Regions from separate parts of the Paenibacillus andongensis genome, predicted to be linked through region 1. Evidence: a T-box and tRNA genes for the amino acid it is inferred to sense, from the RefSeq annotation. Region 1 holds a T-box; the other regions hold tRNA genes.
The links. A T-box is a leader RNA that pairs with one kind of tRNA and senses whether it is charged. The one in region 1 lies ahead of tyrS (tyrosine--tRNA ligase), so its partner is inferred to be a tRNA-Tyr.
Positions count from the first base shown of each region.

Region 2: it has a tRNA-Tyr gene. The T-box ahead of tyrS (tyrosine--tRNA ligase) is inferred to sense a tRNA for this amino acid. The anticodon was not compared.
Region 3: it has a tRNA-Tyr gene. The T-box ahead of tyrS (tyrosine--tRNA ligase) is inferred to sense a tRNA for this amino acid. The anticodon was not compared.

Region 1 covers NZ_CP104467.1:3,391,120-3,396,746, forward strand. Annotated here, with positions in the region: gene acsA (acetate--CoA ligase) at 1-100, shown strand, start outside; gene NYR53_RS14920 (transglycosylase domain-containing protein) at 215-3,361, opposite strand; T-box leader at 3,490-3,767, shown strand; gene tyrS (tyrosine--tRNA ligase) at 3,820-5,079, shown strand; gene rpsD (30S ribosomal protein S4) at 5,126-5,627, opposite strand, start outside.
Region 2 covers NZ_CP104467.1:920,129-925,755, forward strand. Annotated here, with positions in the region: rRNA gene NYR53_RS04080 (23S ribosomal RNA) at 1-1,194, shown strand, start outside; rRNA gene rrf (5S ribosomal RNA) at 1,299-1,415, shown strand; tRNA gene NYR53_RS04090 (tRNA-Ile) at 1,471-1,547, shown strand; tRNA gene NYR53_RS04095 (tRNA-Ala) at 1,564-1,639, shown strand; tRNA gene NYR53_RS04100 (tRNA-Asn) at 1,645-1,717, shown strand; tRNA gene NYR53_RS04105 (tRNA-Ser) at 1,791-1,878, shown strand; tRNA gene NYR53_RS04110 (tRNA-Met) at 1,906-1,979, shown strand; tRNA gene NYR53_RS04115 (tRNA-Ser) at 1,991-2,079, shown strand; tRNA gene NYR53_RS04120 (tRNA-Glu) at 2,099-2,173, shown strand; tRNA gene NYR53_RS04125 (tRNA-Val) at 2,197-2,272, shown strand; tRNA gene NYR53_RS04130 (tRNA-Asp) at 2,354-2,430, shown strand; tRNA gene NYR53_RS04135 (tRNA-Thr) at 2,449-2,524, shown strand; tRNA gene NYR53_RS04140 (tRNA-Tyr) at 2,601-2,682, shown strand; tRNA gene NYR53_RS04145 (tRNA-Gln) at 2,697-2,768, shown strand; tRNA gene NYR53_RS04150 (tRNA-Lys) at 2,845-2,920, shown strand; tRNA gene NYR53_RS04155 (tRNA-Leu) at 2,940-3,019, shown strand; tRNA gene NYR53_RS04160 (tRNA-Gly) at 3,058-3,132, shown strand; tRNA gene NYR53_RS04165 (tRNA-Arg) at 3,142-3,218, shown strand; tRNA gene NYR53_RS04170 (tRNA-Pro) at 3,245-3,318, shown strand; tRNA gene NYR53_RS04175 (tRNA-Gly) at 3,326-3,396, shown strand; gene ade (adenine deaminase) at 3,878-5,627, shown strand, end outside.
Region 3 covers NZ_CP104467.1:1,495,987-1,501,613, reverse strand. Annotated here, with positions in the region: gene NYR53_RS06940 (alpha/beta fold hydrolase) at 1-66, shown strand, start outside; gene NYR53_RS06935 (ROK family protein) at 56-1,270, opposite strand; gene NYR53_RS06930 (class I SAM-dependent methyltransferase) at 1,344-2,153, opposite strand; gene NYR53_RS06925 (YjcZ family sporulation protein) at 2,303-2,416, shown strand; tRNA gene NYR53_RS06920 (tRNA-Leu) at 2,677-2,755, opposite strand; tRNA gene NYR53_RS06915 (tRNA-Leu) at 2,776-2,864, opposite strand; tRNA gene NYR53_RS06910 (tRNA-Cys) at 2,874-2,947, opposite strand; tRNA gene NYR53_RS06905 (tRNA-Gly) at 2,958-3,032, opposite strand; tRNA gene NYR53_RS06900 (tRNA-Gln) at 3,041-3,112, opposite strand; tRNA gene NYR53_RS06895 (tRNA-His) at 3,135-3,207, opposite strand; tRNA gene NYR53_RS06890 (tRNA-Trp) at 3,232-3,305, opposite strand; tRNA gene NYR53_RS06885 (tRNA-Tyr) at 3,320-3,401, opposite strand; tRNA gene NYR53_RS06880 (tRNA-Thr) at 3,411-3,486, opposite strand; tRNA gene NYR53_RS06875 (tRNA-Phe) at 3,503-3,578, opposite strand; tRNA gene NYR53_RS06870 (tRNA-Asp) at 3,599-3,675, opposite strand; tRNA gene NYR53_RS06865 (tRNA-Met) at 3,688-3,764, opposite strand; tRNA gene NYR53_RS06860 (tRNA-Val) at 3,821-3,893, opposite strand; tRNA gene NYR53_RS06855 (tRNA-Glu) at 3,908-3,982, opposite strand; tRNA gene NYR53_RS06850 (tRNA-Ser) at 3,998-4,089, opposite strand; tRNA gene NYR53_RS06845 (tRNA-Asn) at 4,093-4,168, opposite strand; rRNA gene NYR53_RS06840 (23S ribosomal RNA) at 4,285-5,627, opposite strand, start outside.

The DNA.
Region 1 (5,627 bases):
CAAGCTGCCTAAGACACGCAGTGGTAAAATTATGCGCCGTGTTCTTAAAGCTTGGGAGCTCAATTTGCCAACTGGCGACTTATCGACGATCGAAGACTAATAAGCAAAGCCTTCCTTGCACTGGATTTCTTGGTGTGAGGGAGGCTTTTTAATACTTGCATACGCTTTTAGAAATAAAACAGACCCGGATATCCGGGTCTGTTTACATCGTGATTTAATTGTTATAGGCGATAGCAGCCGATGGCTTAGATTCACCTGCATCATTGACTGCCGTTACTTTGTAATAACCGTTGTAAGCTGCTGCGTAGTAATGAAATTCGGTCGCATCATCAACAGTACCAAGCTTCTTAAACGTTCCTTTTTCTTTATCACTAAAATAAACGTTATACTTTTTTACTTTATCCTTGGCTGCATTAGCTTTCCAGGTTAACATCACACCTGCACCATCAGCTTTGGCTTTAATACCTGTTGGTGAAGCAGGTAGGTCTTTTGTATTTCCATTATGACCGTTGTCGGTTCCTGCGGGTTCACCGATTCCACCATTTGAGCCTGATGGAGGGGGAGTAGCTCCAGGAACTTGACTGCCATCGACAGAAGGAACGAACAGAGAATCTAGCGAGCTTCCATCTGTGTAGGAGGAGCGGCTAGGTGCCGATTCTTTCCCCGCCACATCAACTGCTGTTACATAATAACCGATTAAGCTAGATCCGGGGACTTGATCACTGAATTTCGTCTCAGCGCCTGCCAAGACAACTTTGCCGCCCATGAGCTGGAACTTGCCGCGGTTATCGGAACGATATATGCGATAGCCGACGATATCCGGATTCGGACTTGCCTGGAAGGCAATGGTTGCTGTATCACCGGACTTCGTTGTTACAACGTTCGTTGGTGCTGCAGGCTCTTTACCGTCATCAACCCGAGGGTCAACCTCGGAAGGTGCGTCATCGTCATAGTCTATAGGCTTATAATTATCGATCGGTTTACGACTTTTTTCGGGAAGTTTACTCATCGCTACTTCGATTTCTTTAAGCAATTGACTAATCGATTTTTGTCTTTTAATAACCGTTTTCTCTTGCACGAAATCTGCCGGCGTATTGTCTTGCGCCATGTAATTTAGTCCGCCAAATGAACTGATTTTCATCCGAACCATCACATTGTCGGCTTCAGTTGGAACGTATTTCTTGTTGAAAAGATCAGTAACCAAAAGATCGAATTTCGTCGTTAATTCGCTCGGCAGCTTACCTGATAAGCTGGATACGGTTGCTGAGACAATTCCATCCGGTTTAGCAAAAGTTTTGGTAGGGAATAACTCTGGTTTTTGTTCGATGGTTCGGTTCATGATGAGTGCCCATATATCTTTGGCGTGATAAGTTTGATGCGCTTGCGATGATTTCGTCGACGATGACAATTTATTAATCGGTTGATCATAGCCGATCCATACGCCAACCGTGATATCTGGGGTAAAGCCCATAAACCAAGCATCAGCATCGTCCTGCGTAGAGCCTGTTTTGCCTGAAATCTCAATTTTGCCGTATGATTTATAGTTTTTCATTAAATCTGTCGCTGTACCTTGGCTAATCACCGTTTTCATCATATCCGTAATTAGATATGCACTTTGTGGAGAGTAGACAGGGGTTGGCTTCTGATCATGTGTATAAATCGTTTTGCCATTCGAATCTTTGATTTCGCGAATCATAAACGTTTCGTTAAATACGCCTTTATTCGGAATAGAAGCATACGCGCCAGTCAGTTCCCTCACTGAAGTTCCTTTGCTTAAACCGCCGATTACACCGGTCTGCGCAGCGTAATCTTCTTTTTGAATCGATGTAATTCCGAGTTTCTTGGCAAAGTCCCATGCCTCATTAATCCCGACTTTATTCAAAAATATATCAATGGCAGGGATGTTGTAAGACTGGTTTAGAGCCTTTCTTGCTGTCATTAATCCGTGAAACTTATGATCCCAGTTTTCAGGAAGATGGAAGCCTTTGACCCCGTCTTTTAGAATAATCGGAATATCATCCACGACACTGGCCGGTTGAATGGCTCCTTTTTCTAAGGCTGGTATATAAGCGGCAATAGGTTTCATTGTTGAACCCGGCTGTCTGAATGCTTGTGTGGCGTGATTGAGCTGCTCTTCGAAGAAATTGCGGCCCTCAATCATCCCTTTAATAGCTCCGGATTTGGAATCGATCATGATGGCCCCAACTTGTTCCATGCCTTTTTTATCATCATTAGGGGCGAAGTTTTTATCGTTACTCGATATTTCATGCATGGAATCATAAATCGTCTTATCAATGGTTGTATAGATTTGATAACCGCCGCGTAAGAGCTGAGTATGTATGCCTTTTAATGCTTCATTATAAGCGGTTTGGTTTTTCTTCGGATCAAGTTCAGGTTTCTGGAGCTTTAACAGAATTTCGGCTGCTTCTTTTTCTGTTTCAATCATTAGGTAAGGATAAGTCGTATAAGCCTTCTGAGCCGCAGGGGGCATGGAAGCTTTGAGATCAAACTTAAGTGCTTCTTGGTATTGCTCGTTCGTAATTTTCTTTTCTTCCAGCATCCGTTTGAGTACTAATTGTTCACGCGTAACCGCTTTTTTAAAACCATCTTCATCAAACTCAGGCTTACTCGTGAATGCGGAGTACTGCGATGGGGATTGCGGCAGACCAGCTAAGTAAGCTGCTTGAGCAACGTTTAACTTATCCAAATCGTCGATGTTGAAGAGACCCTTGGCAGCTGCTTTAATCCCATATAGATTATAGCCTGTCGCGCCATTGCCATAAGGAATTTTGTTCAAATAAGCGAGCAAAATTTCATCCTTGGACATTAGGCGCTCCATCCGCAGTGCGAGCAGCAGCTCTCTTGCTTTACGGCCATCATCGCGGTCTAGTGTAAGAAATACCCGTCTGGCAAGCTGTTGCGTAATCGTACTGCCACCTGTTTGAACTTCCTCGTTCAGCAGTTTCTGAGTTACTGCGCGATAAAGTCCGCGGATATCGATCCCGCGATGATTGTAGAAGTCTTTGTCTTCAATGGCGAGGACAGCGTCTAGTAGAAGCTGCGGAATGTCATCTAGCTGAGCGAGACGACGGTCTTCTTCCGTTCGCAATTGCCCTATGACGGTATCATCATTAAAGTAGGCAAAGCCTGTGACTGCATTTTCCTGCATCTGCTGGCGTATGGATTCTTCGGTGCGTACAGGATCTTTTTTGACTAGGGCACTCACATACCCGAATGCCGCGGATCCACCGACAATTCCGGCCAAAAAAGCACAAATGATGGTCCATTTTAAGGTAATCCAAGTTACTTTGAATGTTGTTCTCACCCAAGGGCGATTCCATTTAGCGAAAAAATTGCGCATAAGTTCCAATATCCTCCTTACATGAACCCTAATAGTATACCATAATTGCACCTTATGCGGTAATGATGAAGCGAAGAAACGATGCCGACATGGTTTGACAACAGCTAGAAACATGTGATAAATTTTTATCAAATGCGTAGAAAGATCAGCAGTAGGTAGCTTGTGGATGCTTTCAGAGAGCCGGTGGAGGGTGCGAACCGGTACCTGCAGGTTAGTGAATTACGGTCTTGAGCAGTGAATGGGAACCTGCAGCAACTTCAGCTGCACAAGTAGTATTTGCCGATTTAACCCCGTTAAAGGTTCTTGAGTGAAAATAGCTAGCCGTGCACATAACACCTGTTATAGATGTACGTAACTACTGTTTTAATTAGGGTGGTACCGCGAGTCAAGTCTTCTCGTCCCTTTGTGGATAAGAAGGCTTTTTTTTGTATTTTAAGGATAAAAGGAGATGGATGAACATGGATATTTTGAAGGATTTGGAGTTTCGCGGGCTGCTTCATCAAATTACAGATCGAGAGGGCTTAGATAAAAAGCTTAACGAGGAGCGTGTTACGCTTTATTGCGGCTTTGACCCGACTGCGGACAGCTTGCATATCGGTAGTTTGCTGCCTATTTTAACGCTGAGACGCTTTCAGCTCGCTGGTCATGTTCCTTTGGCACTTGTTGGCGGAGGAACTGGTCTGATTGGTGATCCAAGCGGAAAAGCCAATGAGCGCACACTCAACGGGCCAGAAGTTGTCGAGGCATGGTCACAAAGCATTAAAAATCAGTTATCTCGCTTTCTCGATTTCTCCACTGAGATTGAAAATAGTGCAGAGCTTGTCAACAATTACGATTGGCTAGGATCGCTGAACGTCATCGAATTTCTTCGTGATGTAGGCAAAAATTTTACCGTTAATTACATGTTGGCAAAGGATTCTGTTGATTCACGGATTTCCAAAGGGATTTCTTTCACAGAGTTCAGCTACATGATTCTGCAATCTTACGATTTCCTGAAGCTCAATGAAACGAAAAATTGCTCTGTACAAATTGGTGGAAGTGACCAATGGGGTAATATTACGGCTGGTCTTGAGCTAATTGGCAAGTCCACAGAAAACCGTGCTTACGGCGTAACATTACCGCTTGTGACAAAGAGTGATGGGCAAAAGTTCGGAAAAACAGAAGGCGGAGCCATTTGGTTGGATGCAACCAAAACATCTCCTTACCAGTTCTACCAATTTTGGTTGGGCACAGCCGATAATGATGTCATCCGTTTCCTGAAATATTTTACTTTCGTTTCGCATGAGGAAATCGAACGTCTTGAAGAAGAAGTACAGGCTCAGCCTGAGAAGAGAGAAGCTCAGAAATTACTTGCCCGCGAAGTTACGAAGCTTGTACACGGTGGAGACGCGTTAGAAAGTGCTCTTAACATTACAACAGCTTTATTCAGCGGTAATATTCAGGAGCTTTCTCGTACGGAGATTGAAGAAGCGTTCAAAGATGTTCCATCTACAACCATTGACCAAGATAATATTGCATTGGTTGATTTACTGATTTCCGTAGGAGCGGCACCGTCCAAACGTCAAGCGCGTCAAGATATTGAAAGCGGGGCAGTCACGGTCAACGGTGTGAAAGTGACGCAATTCGATGCAGTTGCCAGAGATTTGGGCAGGCTCGGAGAATCTTACATTATTATTCGCCGCGGTAAAAAGAATTACTACCTAGTACAGTTTGCTTAATATAAAAATAAGCCCCTCAGGGAAATCCCTGAGGGGCTTGCTTTTATTAACGGCTGTAGAACTCGACGATTTGTTTCTCGTCAATTTCTTGTGGAAGCTCAGAACGTTCTGGCAAACGGATGTACTTGCCTTCTACGCTTGCGTCGTTGAACTCAAGGTAAGTTGGCAGGTAGTTACGGTTAGCAAGAGCTTCTTTCACTGCGGAAAGACCTTTGCTTCTTTCACGAAGAGCAATAACGTCGCCTGTAGATACGATGTAAGAAGCGATATCTACTTTTTTGCCGTTCACAGTTACGTGACCGTGAGCAACTAGTTGACGCGCGCCTGCGCGGGAGTTGGAAAGACCAAGACGGTAAACCAGGTTGTCCAAACGGCTTTCAAGCAAGACCATGAAGTTCTCACCGGCAATACCTTTAAGTTTGGAAGCTTTATCGAACAAGTTGCGGAATTGCTTCTCGTTCAAACCGTACATGTGACGAAGCTTTTGTTTTTCATTTAATTGAACGCCATAGCCGCTCATTTTTTTACGTTGTCCTGGGCCATGTTGA
Region 2 (5,627 bases), 2.5 Mb from region 1:
CCGTAACTTCGGGAGAAGGGGTGCCTCGGTAGGGTGAATAGCCCGAGGGGGCCGCAGTGAAAAGGCCCAAGCGACTGTTTAGCAAAAACACAGGTCTGTGCGAAGCCGCAAGGCGAAGTATACGGGCTGACGCCTGCCCGGTGCTGGAAGGTTAAGAGGAGTGGTTAGGGGCAACCCGAAGCTATGAATTGAAGCCCCAGTAAACGGCGGCCGTAACTATAACGGTCCTAAGGTAGCGAAATTCCTTGTCAGGTAAATTCTGACCCGCACGAATGGCGTAACGACTTGGGCGCTGTCTCAACGAGAGATCCGGTGAAATTTTAATACCTGTGAAGATGCAGGTTACCCGCGACAAGACGGAAAGACCCCATGGAGCTTTACTGCAGCTTGATATTGGACTTTGGTACGATCTGTACAGGATAGGTGGGAGCCTTTGAAGCCTGAGCGCCAGCTTGGGTGGAGGCGCCGTTGGGATACCACCCTGATCGTATCGGAGTTCTAACCTGGTACCGTAATCCGGTATGGGGACAGTGTCAGGTGGGCAGTTTGACTGGGGCGGTCGCCTCCTAAAATGTAACGGAGGCGTTTAAAGGTTCCCTCAGAATGGTTGGAAATCATTCGCAGAGTGCAAAGGCATAAGGGAGCTTGACTGCGAGACCTACAAGTCGAGCAGGGACGAAAGTCGGACTTAGTGATCCGGTGGTACCGAATGGAAGGGCCATCGCTCAACGGATAAAAGCTACCCTGGGGATAACAGGCTTATCTCCCCCAAGAGTCCACATCGACGGGGAGGTTTGGCACCTCGATGTCGGCTCATCGCATCCTGGGGCTGAAGTAGGTCCCAAGGGTTGGGCTGTTCGCCCATTAAAGCGGTACGCGAGCTGGGTTCAGAACGTCGTGAGACAGTTCGGTCCCTATCTGTCGCGGGCGTAGGAAATTTGAGAGGAGCTGTCCTTAGTACGAGAGGACCGGGATGGACGTACCGCTGGTGTACCAGTTGTCTCGCCAGAGGCATCGCTGGGTAGCTATGTACGGAGGGGATAAGCGCTGAAAGCATCTAAGCGCGAAGCCCCCCTCAAGATGAGATTTCCCAGTATGTAAGACCCCTTGTAGACGACGAGGTTGATAGGTTCGAGGTGGAAGTGCAGCAATGCATGCAGCTGACGAATACTAATCGGTCGAGGGCTTAACCAAAAAGCTGACTAAGCAGCTAGCACCTACGTCTAACGTAGCCATGCACATGATTACTTTACGCAAGTTTCGTATCTAGTTTTCAAGGCGCAAACACGCTTTGACTGTTTGGTGATGATGGCGGAGGGGACCCACGCGTTCCCATCTCGAACACGACCGTTAAGCCCTCCAGCGTCGATGGTACTTGAACCGCAGGGTTCTGGGAGAGTAGAACGTTGCCAAGCAGAATACCCCTAGTGGGTATTTTTTTTGCCACACTCTAGACTGTTTTACACATTAGGGCCCTTAGCTCAGCTGGTTAGAGCGCACCCCTGATAAGGGTGAGGTCGGTGGTTCGAGTCCACCAGGGCCCACCAATATTATTACCTTTATGGGGCCATAGCTCAGCTGGGAGAGCGCCTGCCTTGCAAGCAGGAGGTCAGCGGTTCGATCCCGCTTGGCTCCACCAAATATTCCCTGATAGCTCAGTTGGTAGAGCACTCGACTGTTAATCGAGTTGTCACAGGTTCGAGTCCTGTTCGGGGAGTCAAACCCCCAAAAAGTGAAGAGATGCTTCGTAGCATATTCCAATTACTTTTTGGGGATCCCATAAAATATATGGAGAAGTGTCCGAGCGGCCGAAGGAGCACGATTGGAAATCGTGTAGACGTCACAAGCGTCTCGAGGGTTCGAATCCCTCCTTCTCCGTTTCTTTAAATAAAGGAAAGACAATATGGCGGCGTAGCTCAGCTGGCTAGAGCGTACGGTTCATACCCGTAAGGTCGGGGGTTCGAGCCCCTCTGCCGCTACTAATTAAATTGGAGAGATACCCAAGTGGCTATAAGGGGACCCTCTGCTAAGGGGTTAGACTGCGTAAGTGGTGCGAGGGTTCGAATCCCTCTCTCTCCGTTGGTAAATTTTTAAGTTTGGCCCGTTGGTCAAGTGGTTAAGACACCTCCCTTTCACGGAGGTAACAGGGGTTCGAGTCCCCTACGGGTCACCAATAATTTTCTAGTTCGATCCCATGGAGGCTTAGCTCAGCTGGGAGAGCATCTGCCTTACAAGCAGAGGGTCGGCGGTTCGATCCCGTCAGCCTCCACCATACAACCCAAAAAAGTGAAGTGAAGCTTTGTAGCAACGCCGATTACTTTTTCGGGGCCCGTAGAAACCAATTTACTAGTATGGAGCTGTGGTGTAGTGGCCTAACATGCCTGCCTGTCACGCAGGAGACCGCGGGTTCGAATCCCGTCAGCTCCGCCATTTTTAGAAAATGAATATGCCGTTGTAGCTCAACTGGTAGAGCAACTGACTTGTAATCAGTAGGTTGGGGGTTCAAGTCCTCTCGACGGCACCACAATTCCCAAAAAAGTGAAGCAAAGCTTTGTAGCAACGCCTACTACTTTTTCGGGGCCCGGTAAGGCTTTATATGTGGAGGCTTAGTGAAGTGGCTAAACACGGCAGACTGTAAATCTGCTCTCTTCGAGTTCGGTGGTTCGAATCCATCAGCCTCCATTTCCAAACTATGTTGGGGATTAGCCAAGCGGTAAGGCAACGGACTTTGACTCCGTCATGCCAAGGTTCAAATCCTTGATCCCCAGTACTATACCCCATAAAGTGAAGGTAAGCTCTGAAGCGAATTCCTGTTACTTTACGGGGGCCCCATTAAAATTTCATGAGTCATTAGCTCAGTTGGTAGAGCACCTGACTTTTAATCAGGGTGTCGTAGGTTCGAATCCTACATGACTCACCATTTGCCTTATTTACAGCATGCGCGTATGGCGGAATTGGCAGACGCACTAGACTTAGGATCTAGCGGGCGACCGTGGGGGTTCAAGTCCCTCTACGCGCATCAAATCCTCAGCAGTATTTATACTCCTGAGGTACGATGCGGAAGTGGCTCAGCGGTAGAGCATCGCCTTGCCAAGGCGAGGGTCGCGGGTTCGATCCCCGTCTTCCGCTCCATTTTAGTAAGCGCCCTTAGCTCAGCTGGATAGAGTATTTGACTACGAATCAAAAGGTCGGGAGTTCGAATCTCTCAGGGCGCGCCATTTTTCATATGTTATTACCACCATATCGGGACGTAGCTCAGCTTGGTAGAGCACCTGCTTTGGGAGCAGGGGGTCGCATGTTCAAATCGTGTCGTCCCGATAGACACGCGGGCGTAGTTTAATGGTAGAACTTCAGCCTTCCAAGCTGATCGCGCGGGTTCGATTCCCGCCGCCCGCTTCAATGAAAAAGATCACCTTCGGGTGGTCTTTTTTCATTGTATAGGAGTATAGGAAAATATGTGAGATGCCGATTTGTGGATAAGTGATGTTAAATAACGAATGTCGATTTCTGGCTTCTCAGACTCTTTCGGCTCGCAGAGCTCTCGCTGTAAGCGCGGAAAACGCGCTTATTTGTTGGGGCGCTCCTGGATAAGCGCGTTTTCCGCGCTTATTTGTTCTTTAAGGGATGAGAAATCCGAGGAGGTTCGACCGTCCGTAAAGACATCGGTATTCCCATCACCTAAAGCTTTTTAACATCTGAATGATCTTCGCTCCGTATAATTTAATAAATAGAAATAGGGAATCCTCAGAAGTAGTATGAAACCCTTGAGAAAAACCTTTTTCATGGTAAATTTAATGTGAACAGATGGTTCAGGGAGATGTGACGTTTGACACCGAACCGGTAAAAGTTAATTAATACATAAAGGAGTACAAAACCCATGACGCTAAATAAAAGAACGCTAAATAAAAGAAATAAGCTAGTTGAAGTGAGCAGAACGCTAGCTAAGGTTGCATTAGGCGAAGTTTTTGCCGACGTAGTCATTAAGAATGGGACACTCGTCAATGTGTATTCTGGTGAATTACTTGAGCATATGGATGTTGCTGTCGCAGCTGGGAGAATTGCGTATGTAGGGAATGCAGACCATACCATTGGGGCTCAAACGGTCGTGATTGATGCCACAGGGAAGTATATGTCCCCGGGATTTTTAGATGGTCATATGCATGTTGAAAGCACGATGCTTTCCGTTACCGAGTTTGCCAAAGCGGCATTAGCCAAAGGAACAACGGGGATATTTATGGACCCTCATGAAATTGCCAATGTGTTTGGAACAGAAGGTGTAAGGTTGATGCACGAAGAGGGGCAGCAGCTGCCTATTAAAGTATTTACGACTTTCCCATCCTGTGTACCAGCAACTACGGACTTGGAAGATGCAGGTGCAAGCTTAGAAGTGACCGATATTAAAGAGGGACTGCAGTGGGACAACGTGGTTGGACTGGGCGAAGTCATGAATTTCCCTGGTGTCGTTTACGGCGATCCGAAAATGTGCGGGGAGATTGAAGAAACGATCAAGAGCGGTAAAACGGTCACAGGACATTTCCCAAGTGATGATGATCGTATGCTGCAGGCTTATATAGCATCAGGCGTGACATCCGATCATGAAACCATAACTCGGGAACAAGGTCTTCACAAAGTCCGCATGGGCATGCACCTTATGATTCGTGAAGGTTCGGCCTGGCATGATGTCAAAGAGGTCATTAAGGTGGTAACGGAAGATAAGGTCAACACATCCAATATTTCGCTCGTAACGGATGACGTCAATCCGCAAACTTTGGTGGAGAAGGGGCATCTCAATCATGTCGTGCGCCGCGCGATCGAAGAGGGTGTCGATCCTGTAACAGCGATGCAAATGGTGACGATTAATGTGGCGCGCTATTTTAAAATGGAGCAAGATTTGGGAAGCATTACTCCCGGTAAATGTGCTGACATTTTATTACTGGATGATTTACAGAAGGTCGAGCCTTTGACTGTTATTACTGATGGTCAGGTTGTTTTTGATAATGGCAAGCTTACGGTTGATTTCCCCGATTTCGTCTATCCCGAGCACATTCGCAATTCCATGAACGTTAAGCGGGAGCTTGCGGCTGAGGACTTCAAACTTGCAAGTCGCAGTAATCAGAATAAGACGGAGGTCAATGTCATCCGCATTATTGAAAACAGTGCAAGAACAGAGAAAATGACTGCAGCTCTAAGTGTTGTGCAGGGGTTCATCCAACCAGATGCGGAGCAGGATATTATCCGTTTAGCCTGTATTGAGCGACACCGTGGAACGGGTCAAATTTCACTTGGTTTTACGCATGGCTTTCAATTGAAGACAGGCGCGGTAGCCTCTACAGTGGCGCATGACAGTCACAATTTAATTGTTATGGGGATCAATGAGCAGGATATGGCTTTCGCAGCTAATGAACTTGTCAAAATGGGAGGAGGCATGATCGTTGTAGAGAACGGTAAAGTGCTGGCTCAAGTACCGATGACCATCGCAGGCCTCATGTCAGATAAATCATTGCTTGAAGTCGTTGAAGAGGTTGCAGAGCTCGAAAAAGCGTGGAAACAAATTGGCTGTCCGTTGAACGCCCCGTTTATGACATTCTCATTAATTGCATTACCCGTCATTCCTGAAATTCGGATTT
Region 3 (5,627 bases), 1.9 Mb from region 1:
CCTATGGAAAAGCCGGAAGCTTTCAATGCGCTGATGATTGATTTTCTAAAGGGCATTAAAGCCTAACCAACTGGTCCATGACCATCACGGCTGCACCAATTGCCAGAGCTTCCTCACCAAGCTGCCCTTTGCTGAAAACAACCTGATAGGCGGGGTAGTAGTATGTCTTCCGAATCGCTACCTGCGTAGCGGTTTGGAAAAACAACTCCCCGCCCGCAATTAATGGCCCCCCTAGGATTACCTTCTCAGGGTGTAAAATATTTAGCAAGTTAGCTAGTCCAATGCCGAAATAAGTGGCAGCCTCCGTGATGATCTCCACAACTAGGGGATCATTTTTTTTGAGCGCCTCCATCACATGCAGGTACGTGACATGCTCGGGGTCATCAACCAAATGAGACAACGCCGTAGATCGACCCTGCTTTAAGGCGGATCGAGCTGCCTTCTCGATGGCATATAAAGAAGCATACGACTCCAATGCTCCATAGTTGCCTGACGTATTACGATGGGGAACACCATCCGTTTGAATAATCATCTGACCTACAGAGCCTTCCATATCGACGGCACCATAAATAACCTTTCCTTCAGAAACCATGGAGGAGCGCAAACCAATTCCAGCATGAATATAGAGCAGATGCTTAAAACTCTGCGTACGTTGATGCCATGATTCAGCTAGGATCGCCGCGTTAGCTCCATTATCCAGCAATGCGGGAATACCTAATTCTCCCGTCAACTGCCTACAAATCTCAACATTTCTCCATCCTTTTGCTGGAAAATAGGACGGTTCCAAGATGGTCCCTGACAAGCGATCCACAGGACCAACCGCACCAATCCCTATTCCAAGCACAGAGGAAGAATCAATGTTATGTGTGGATAACATCCTTTGTACTTCATCTACGATTAGACATATCAGCACATCTGGCGTCATCTCAGCCGTCATCGTCCAGCTCCGTGTATCCAATTTCTTCATTCCCAGATCGACAAGGACAAGCTTGGACAACGTTCTGGATATTTCCAAACCAAATACATAAGCATAGGCCGGATTCTTTTCATACAGAATCGGCCTACGCCCTCCTGTTGAAGCACCGAAACCAGATTCAAGGATAAGTCCTTGTATCGTAAGTTCCTCCAAAAGCCGCGTCAACGTAGATACCGTCATCCCGCTTTGCTCTAACAACTCCGTTTTGGATACCGTTGTTTGACGACAAATTCGCTCATAGATTTCTTTCGCCTTACGATTCGGAATTCGTTCTGTTATGACATCTACGTTCAAAGAAACAGCCCCCAATGATAATCTTTCTCATATATTTCGCCATTGGGAAGCCAAATTCCTTCCTTGTCTTCCCTTATTCCTTCGATCCAATCATGAGAGTATATCCCATATAGGGATGATATTTATTAACGAGCTCATCGTATTTGGCGGTAATTTGCCAAATCCGCGGATCCATAAACGACTGCTTATCAGACAAGTGAACAGGGTCTGGATGTTGGACTTGATCTTCGAACATGGTTAGCGGGAAAGCATGTATCCCTGAGAAGTCCACGGGTTCAAATTTGCTCTTCTCTAACAGCTCCCGCCATTCATCCATACTATATATTTTACTTACCCCATAGAAGCTGCACAGCGCCCGATGAACACCCGGTGACATCTCTTTGATTCGGATAACTTCTCGATCATAGAGCTTACCTTCGGATTTAAGTACCCTATAATACTCGGATACAGCTTTCTGAGCATCTGCAAAATTCGTCACTGACTCCACCATCACAACATCAAAAGTATGATCATCAAAGGGTAATTGGCATACATCCCCAACCTTGAATTGTACCTGTACCCCCTGCTTCTCAGCTCTTATGATCGCTTTCGCAATCATTTCCGGACGAATATCGACTGCTGTTACTTCGCATCCTTGCTCGGCCAGGAAACATGCCGTTCTTCCAGTCCCGCATCCGACCTCTAGCACGCGCTTCCCTTTCTCAATGGGATACTTCTTCAATTGTTCAATCGTCTCTCCGAATCCCCCGGGATGCGCATTGCCCACTCCTAATTTGGCTAACATATCTAAGTACTCGATAGCACTTACACCTCCACAATGGCATAACATTCTCTTTTCTACCATATGGGGGGCTGCAGCCTCTTGTTCAGATTCTTGGTACATTTTCTAAAAAAAGGCGCTCGCCTAAAAGCGTATTTTTCCAACCTCTATTAGGCTAAAAACTGAATCAAATCATAACCACTCCCCATAGGATAGTATTGTCTCTCATCCGATTTCGCAGAGAACATTCCTTTAGATGGGGGGTGACATAAATGGGTGTTGCTGCTGGTGCTGGTGTTGGTTACGGCGGTGGTCATACTTCCGCCGCTGCTGTTCTCGTATTGTTTATTTTGCTCGTAATCGTAACTATGTCTTTCTGTTGGTAATCATGAATCATTAGAGATATTGGCAAAAAATAAGGAGTTTCGGTTCAGACGACCGAAACTCCTCCTAGATACGTGATCATTCTCTTTAATGCCGACAATCTATGCAACATACCATCCCTACCCGCATCGATCTTTTTACTTACTTTTACGACTGCAGCATTTTGTGAATTTAATAATTGATCTACTCTAAATAGCAATATACGAATACATAGAAAAAGCTCATGAAATCGAATGATTTCATGAGCTTTTTCTATTCGTTATACCGGCAAGAGGACTCGAACCTCCACCCTTTCGGACTCGATTTTGAGTCGAGCGCGTCTGCCATTCCGCCATGCCGGCATATGAACTTGTAAAAATAATGGTGCCGAAGACCAGACTTGAACTGGTACGGTAGTCACCTACCGCAGGATTTTAAGTCCTGTGCGTCTGCCGATTCCGCCACTCCGGCTAATAAATGTGGAGGCGCCACCCAGATTCGAACTGGGGGTAAAGCTTTTGCAGAGCTCTGCCTTACCACTTGGCTATGGCGCCTTAGTAATAATGGAGCGGAAGACGGGGATCGAACCCGCGACCCTCGCCTTGGCAAGGCGATGCTCTACCGCTGAGCCACTTCCGCATATAAAACTGGGGATCAAGGATTTGAACCTTGGCATGACGGAGTCAAAGTCCGTTGCCTTACCGCTTGGCTAATCCCCATTATGTTGCTTTGGTAATAATGGGCGGACGACGGGACTTGAACCCGCGAATGCCGGATCCACAAACCGGTGCGTTAACCCCTTCGCCACGACCGCCACAATATTAAGTTTAATGCATTTTGGCAGGGGCAGCAGGAATTGAACCCACACCAAAGGTTTTGGAGACCTTTGTTCTACCCTTAAACTATGCCCCTACAAAAAAGGAAAATGGAGGCTGATGGATTCGAACCACCGAACTCGAAGAGAGCAGATTTACAGTCTGCCGTGTTTAGCCACTTCACTAAGCCTCCACAAAGCAATGGTGCCGTCGAGAGGACTTGAACCCCCAACCTACTGATTACAAGTCAGTTGCTCTACCAGTTGAGCTACAACGGCTTATTTAGTTAATAAATGGTGGCTTTGGACGGAATCGAACCGCCGACACAAGGATTTTCAGTCCTCTGCTCTACCGACTGAGCTACAAAGCCTTACTAATAGAATGTGATAATGGCGGAGCTGACGGGATTCGAACCCGCGGTCTCCTGCGTGACAGGCAGGCATGTTAGGCCACTACACCACAGCTCCACATTCATTATTTGGTTGCGGGGGCAGGATTTGAACCTGCGGCCTTCGGGTTATGAGCCCGACGAGCTACCGGGCTGCTCCACCCCGCGTCATTAAGTATATGTCACGTTTCCTATTAAATCAAGTAGCTGATTAGGAAACATGATGGAGGCTGACGGGATCGAACCGCCGACCCTCTGCTTGTAAGGCAGATGCTCTCCCAGCTGAGCTAAGCCTCCATGGGAATTAAAAATGGTGACCCGTAGGGGACTCGAACCCCTGTTACCTCCGTGAAAGGGAGGTGTCTTAACCACTTGACCAACGGGCCTTACTAGAAAGATAGTGGCGGAGAGAGAGGGATTCGAACCCTCGAGACGCTTGTGACGCCTACACGATTTCCAATCGTGCTCCTTCGGCCAGCTCGGACACCTCTCCATATGGCTCCCCGAACAGGACTCGAACCTGTGACAACTCGATTAACAGTCGAGTGCTCTACCAACTGAGCTATCAGGGAATAGGAATATATATCTTTCAAGGATTTATTCCTTGAAAACTAGATACGAAACGTTTGTAAAATATTCCTTAGGTTTCAAACTGAGAGACTTTGACTTTCGTCAAAGATCCCTATATTAGGTTAAGCCCTCGACCGATTAGTATTCGTCAGCTGCATGCATTGCTGCACTTCCACCTCGAACCTATCAACCTCGTCGTCTACAAGGGGTCTTACATACTGGGAAATCTCATCTTGAGGGGGGCTTCGCGCTTAGATGCTTTCAGCGCTTATCCCCTCCGTACATAGCTACCCAGCGATGCCTCTGGCGAGACAACTGGTACACCAGCGGTACGTCCATCCCGGTCCTCTCGTACTAAGGACAGCTCCTCTCAAATTTCCTACGCCCGCGACAGATAGGGACCGAACTGTCTCACGACGTTCTGAACCCAGCTCGCGTACCGCTTTAATGGGCGAACAGCCCAACCCTTGGGACCTACTTCAGCCCCAGGATGCGATGAGCCGACATCGAGGTGCCAAACCTCCCCGTCGATGTGGACTCTTGGGGGAGATAAGCCTGTTATCCCCAGGGTAGCTTTTATCCGTTGAGCGATGGCCCTTCCATTCGGTACCACCGGATCACTAAGTCCGACTTTCGTCCCTGCTCGACTTGTAGGTCTCGCAGTCAAGCTCCCTTATGCCTTTGCACTCTGCGAATGATTTCCAACCATTCTGAGGGAACCTTTAAACGCCTCCGTTACATTTTAGGAGGCGACCGCCCCAGTCAAACTGCCCACCTGACACTGTCCCCATACCGGATTACGGTACCAGGTTAGAACTCCGATACGATCAGGGTGGTATCCCAACGGCGCCTCCACCCAAGCTGGCGCTCAGGCTTCAAAGGCTCCCACCTATCCTGTACAGATCGTACCAAAGTCCAATATCAAGCTGCAGTAAAGCTCCATGGGGTCTTTCCGTCTTGTCGCGGGTAACCTGCATCTTCACAGGTATTAAAATTTCACCGGATCTCTCGTTGAGACAGCGCCCAAGTCGTTACGCCATTCGTGCGGGTCAGAATTTACCTGACAAGGAATTTCGCTACCTTAGGACCGTTATAGTTACGGCCGCCGTTTACTGGGGCTTCAATTCATAGCTTCGGGTTGCCCCTAACCACTCCTCTTAACCTTCCAGCACCGGGCAGGCGTCAGCCCGTATACTTCGCCTTGCGGCTTCGCACAGACCTGTGTTTTTGCTAAACAGTCGCTTGGGCCTTTTCACTGCGGCCCCCTCGGGCTATTCACCCTACCGAGGCACCCCTTCTCCCGAAGTTACGGGGTCATTTTGCCGAGTTCCTTAACGAGAGTTCTTCCGCGCGCCTTAGAATTCTCTTCTCACCCACCTGTGTCGGTTTGCGGTACGGGCACCTTCGCCTGGCTAGAAGCTTTTCTTGGCAGTGTGAACTCATGACCTTCGGTACTTAAAG